2 regions of the Paenibacillus sp. UNC496MF genome follow, and region 1 is predicted to be linked to the other one. Evidence: predicted binding sites of a transcription regulator. Region 1 holds the regulator's gene; the other holds the start of a gene.
The links. The regulator Rex, encoded in region 1, represses fermentation and respiration genes when NADH is low (regulators of the CRP and FNR family bind a similar motif). The targets are predictions, from matches to a motif close to TTGTGAAATATTTCACAA.
Positions count from the first base shown of each region.

Region 1 (2,393 bases):
TGTCGGAACACGGCATTCAGGTGCTGGGACAAGGCATCGACAGCAGCAACCGCAGCAAGCTGACGCGCCGCTTCCAGCAGCAGGCCGCTTCGATCCTGCTCGGCACGAGCAGCTTCTGGGAAGGCGTCGACATTCCCGGCGACGCGCTGACGTGCCTCGCCATCGTCCGGCTGCCGTTTCAGCCCCCGAACCATCCGCTCGTGGAGGCGAAGTCGGAGCTGCTGCAGGAGCAGAACCAGAACCCGTTCATGAAGCTGTCCATTCCGCAGGCGGTCATTCGCTTCAAGCAGGGCTTCGGCCGGCTGGTCCGGACGGCGAAGGACCGGGGCATCGTCCTCATTTACGATACGCGCGTCATCGATACGTATTACGGCAAATACTTTCTGTACTCGCTTCCGGGTCCGAAGATCGAAACGATGCACGTGGACCAAATCGTGCCGCGGATGCACGAATGGCTGACCCCGCGCGAAGAAGGAGTGGAAACATGAAACCGATGAAAATTTCCGAGGCCGTCGTTCGCAGACTTCCCGTGTACTTGCAGGTATTGAACGACTTGAGCGCGCGGGATGTCCAGACGGTTTCATCGCAGGAGCTCGGCAACCGGCTCGATCTCAATCCCGCCCAGATTCGCAAGGATCTGGCGTACTTCGGCGATTTCGGCCGCAAAGGGATCGGCTACGACGTGACGTACCTGATCGAGAAGATCCGGCAAATCCTGAAGCTCGACCAGCCCCTCAACGTCGCGCTCGTGGGCGCCGGCAATCTCGGCCGGGCGCTCTGCAATTATAATACGTACTTGAAGGATAATATGAAAATCACCGCGGTGTTCGACGTGCATCCGTCCATGATCGGCTCGTCCATCAACGGGCTGACCGTGCTGCCGATGGAGAAGCTGAAGGAGACGATCGTCGAGCGCCACATCCGGATCGGCATCATCACGGTACCGGCGATCGAAGCGCAGAACGTCGCGGACAAGTTCGTCGAAGCCGGCGTCGACGGCATTCTGAATTTCGCCCCGACCATCCTCCGCGTGCAGGATGCCGTGCGGATCCACTATGCGAATTTCACGACCGAGCTGATGAGCCTCGCGTATTATTTGGACGAAGAAGGAGAAGAGAACGAGAATGAAGCGGATCTGGATTAAAGACGGCGCCTTCGTCACGATGGACGACGCCCGTCCGGTGGTGTACGGCCACATGGTCGTCGAGGGCGATACCATCCTATACCTGAGCGAGGAGACGCCGGATCCCGTGCCGGATGGCGCCGAAATCATCGACGGACGGGGCTATGCGTTCATGCCCGGCCTCATTAATACGCACGGCCATGCCGCCATGTCGCTGCTGCGCGGTTATTCCGACGACGAAGCGCTGCAGGTTTGGCTGGAGCAGAAGATGTGGCCGATGGAAGGCAAATATACGGACGAAGACGCCCGTTGGGGAACGGCGCTGGCCGTCAGCGAGATGCTTCGCTCCGGCACGACGACGTTCGTCGACATGTACGACCGGATGCATCTGGTCGCCGAAGTGGCCGAACAGTCCGGCATTCGGGCGCTTCTGACCCGCGGCGTCATCGGCTTGTGCCCGCCCGACGTGCAAACCGCCAAGCTGAACGAAGCGAAGCGGTTCGCGCAGGAATGGAACGGCCGGGCGAACGGCCGCATTCGGACGATGCTGTCCCCGCACGCGCCGTATACCTGCCCGCCCGATTACATCGCGCGGATCGTGGAAGCGGCGCACGAGCTGGATCTCCCGCTGCATACCCATATGTCGGAAACCGCCGCCGAGGTGCAGCAGAACGTCAACGAGTACGGCTGCCGTCCCGTCGAGCACCTGGACAAGCTCGGCTTTTTCTCGCGGCCGGCGCTGGTGGCGCACGCGGTACATCTGACGGACGGCGAGATCGCCCTGCTCGCCGAGCGCGGCGTCGGCGTCTCGCACAACCCCGCGAGCAACCTCAAGCTGGCAAGCGGCGTGGCGCGCGTGCCGGACTTGCTGCGCGCGGGCGTGACCGTCGGCCTGGGCACGGACAGCGCGGCCAGCAACAACAACCTCGACCTGTTCGACGAGATCCGCTTGGCGGCGCTCATCCACAAGGGCGTCTCGGGCGATCCGACAGCCGTTCCCGCATGGGAAGCGCTCAAGCTCGGCACGGTCCGCGGCGCGCGCGCGATCTGGCAGGACGGACGGATCGGCCGGCTGAAGGAAGGCATGAAGGCCGACTTCATCGCGATCGATATCGAACAGCCGCATTTCTATCCGCGGACCGATCTCGTCTCGCATTTGGTATACGCCGGAACGGGACGGGACGTGCGCCACGTCTGGGTCGACGGCCAACGGGTCGTCAAGGACGGCGCCTGCGTCTTCCTGGACGAGGCGCGGATTCGCGCCGAGGCG
Region 1 is NZ_FORE01000005.1:377,774-380,166, reverse strand. It holds gene dinG (ATP-dependent DNA helicase DinG) at 1-488, shown strand, start outside; gene BMZ79_RS06590 (redox-sensing transcriptional repressor Rex) at 485-1,144, shown strand; gene BMZ79_RS06585 (amidohydrolase) at 1,125-2,393, shown strand, end outside.

Region 2 (2,393 bases), on a different contig from region 1:
CGGCGCTGCGGGCGGCGGGGGATTCGAAGTTCACGTCGATCGTCTCGCTGCTGTCGATGTGGCTGTTCCGGATCGTGCTCGGGTACATACTCGGCATCGTGTTCAAGTTCGGCATCATCGGCGTCTGGCTGGCGATGAACATCGAATGGGGCGTGCGGGGCACGATCTTCCTGTTGCGCTTCCGCGGCAAGAAATGGTACCGGCATAAGCTGATCTAACGGGCAGAGATGCTGGCGGAAGCGCTGGGCGGTACGGTGTACCGGAGCGAGCGGAAAGAAATCGGCTGCCGTGCGATGCGACGGACGGAAGCGCGCCATCCGGGCTTCGACGGCTTGCCGGAGACGTTCGCGAGCTTCCGGTGGCACGGCGACACGTTCGCGCTGCTTAGAAGAAGCCAGCCGCCGCAGGGGCGGCATGGCTTACGCGCGCAGGTATCGGATCCAGCCCACGACCGAGATCATCAAAGCCGTCCACAGCAATGCGCTGATCAGCGTTCCCCATATGAGCCCGATCAGAAATCGGGAGGATGAATTGTTCATGCCGCTCGCCGCCTCTCCTCTTATCAGTAAGAAGTATGGTTAGTAGGAAGTATGGCCAGAAACGCGGACCTTTAACGCGATTGCCGATGACTGATCCGGGCGCTTCGGCGCCGCGGATTTTTTTGTGCCGGCCCGGGCCGCGCGAAACCCCAAAATCCGCTCCGGCTGCGAATAGTGTGGGATAGCAAGACCGAAGAGGCCAAGCCCACATTCGAGAATCGGAGGAACGGAGCATGCCCCAGCTTGATAAGGAAATCGAACGATTGGTGCGCAGTCTGGACGAGGACAACGACCGCATCTTGAAGCGCTTTGAATTCGTGTCCGGCCACCAACGGCTGACGTTCGAGGAAGGTTCGCGGTTTCTCGATTTTCTGCGGCGGGCGTTGAGCGAGAAGGACGGCTCGCGCCCGGCGCCGCATTAACGGGGAGGACATGATTTTTTAAGCAGGGGGAGATCATAATGAACAAGGAGCAAACGCCGTTTTACTGCCTCGGCTGCCGCGCCTTTCCGGATCGGGAGGAAGCCGCGCGGACGTTCCGAACGGGCTTTTACCGGGTGATCCATCCCTTGGGCATGTGCCGCTCCTGCGCCGCGGGCCAAGCGAAATCCGCGGAGGAGGGAACGTCCGGGCATCGCGCCTTCGGGACGGACGGCAAGCAGGGGACGGCGCCGTTCCGGTTCGAGCCGCCCGTGCCGGATCGCCGCGAGACGCGCGATCTCGCCGCGACCGCGGGGATGGTCGTCGCGTAGGCGGGAGATCGGCCTGAACGGCGAACGAATATACCAATTTATGGGTAATTTTGGCGGCGCGATGCCCGAGATCCGCAAGAAGGCCGGAGTCGGGCTTCTCCCTTTTGCATGATTAATTATTTTTATTGTCATAATAAAAATAATTTTTAGATTTACCTATAGTCGCGCAGGGCAAAAAGCGATACAGTAGAGGAAGAAGAAAGGCTGCTGTCATCCTCGAAGGGTCTTGTGATAAATTTCACATTTCTCCCTTTTTGCGAATGCGCTTTACCGCGTTCCTCCATTAATGGGATTAAACTTGCTTGATGTCCGGGCAAGTTCATCTTTATGCGATGATTGCAGCTGAGTGAGTGACTACATCTGAAGGAGGCAATACAATGAGTGAAACTATGGTATCGAACCTGGAGCAGCAAGACTCCGCAACGGCTTTGGCGAAATCGGACGTGCTCGATCAACTGCTGAAGCCGGAAGTGCAGGAAGCGCTGACGCAACTGGTGGACCAGCTTCCTAAACTGTCCGAAATGATGGCTCTCATGACCAAAACGTACGATCTCGCGCAAAAGGTCGCGACGGACCGCGTCTTCATCCAAGACACGGTGGGCGGCATCCAAGAAGTCGTCAAGCCGCTGACGGAAAAAGTGAAAGGCTACGCGTCCGCGGCGATCGAAGCCAACGACCGCGCGGAGCAAAGCGACAACGTGATCGGCCTGTTCGGCATGATCAAGCTGCTGAAGGATCCGGAGCTGCAAAAGATGCTTCGTTTTGGCCAAGCGTACCTCGACATTCTGGGTGAAAGAAGAAACCAGGAGTAGCAATAAACGGTCTGCGTAATATAACCAGTTTGCCAAGCGATTCATACTAAGCGAAGCACGGAGGATGAGATCCATGAGAAAAGAAATTCTGATTCTGGGCGGCGGATACGGCGGCTTGCTCAGCGCGCTGTCCGCGCGTCAGCATCTGACCACGGAAGAAGCCGGCATTACGGTCGTTAACCGCGTCGGTTCGCACCAAATCATTACGGAGCTTCACCGTCTCGCGGCGGGCAACGTGGCCGAGAAAGCCGTCGCGCTGCCGCTCGAGAAGCTGCTGAAGGGCAAATCCAT
Region 2 is NZ_FORE01000006.1:540,518-542,910, reverse strand. It holds gene BMZ79_RS11000 (MATE family efflux transporter) at 1-218, shown strand, start outside; gene BMZ79_RS33575 (hypothetical protein) at 773-961, shown strand; gene BMZ79_RS10990 (hypothetical protein) at 1,000-1,290, shown strand; gene BMZ79_RS10985 (helical membrane plugin domain-containing protein) at 1,668-2,102, shown strand; gene BMZ79_RS10980 (NAD(P)/FAD-dependent oxidoreductase) at 2,176-2,393, shown strand, end outside.
Region 2: the regulator Rex is predicted to act here: its motif matches at 1,517-1,534, upstream of BMZ79_RS10985 (helical membrane plugin domain-containing protein).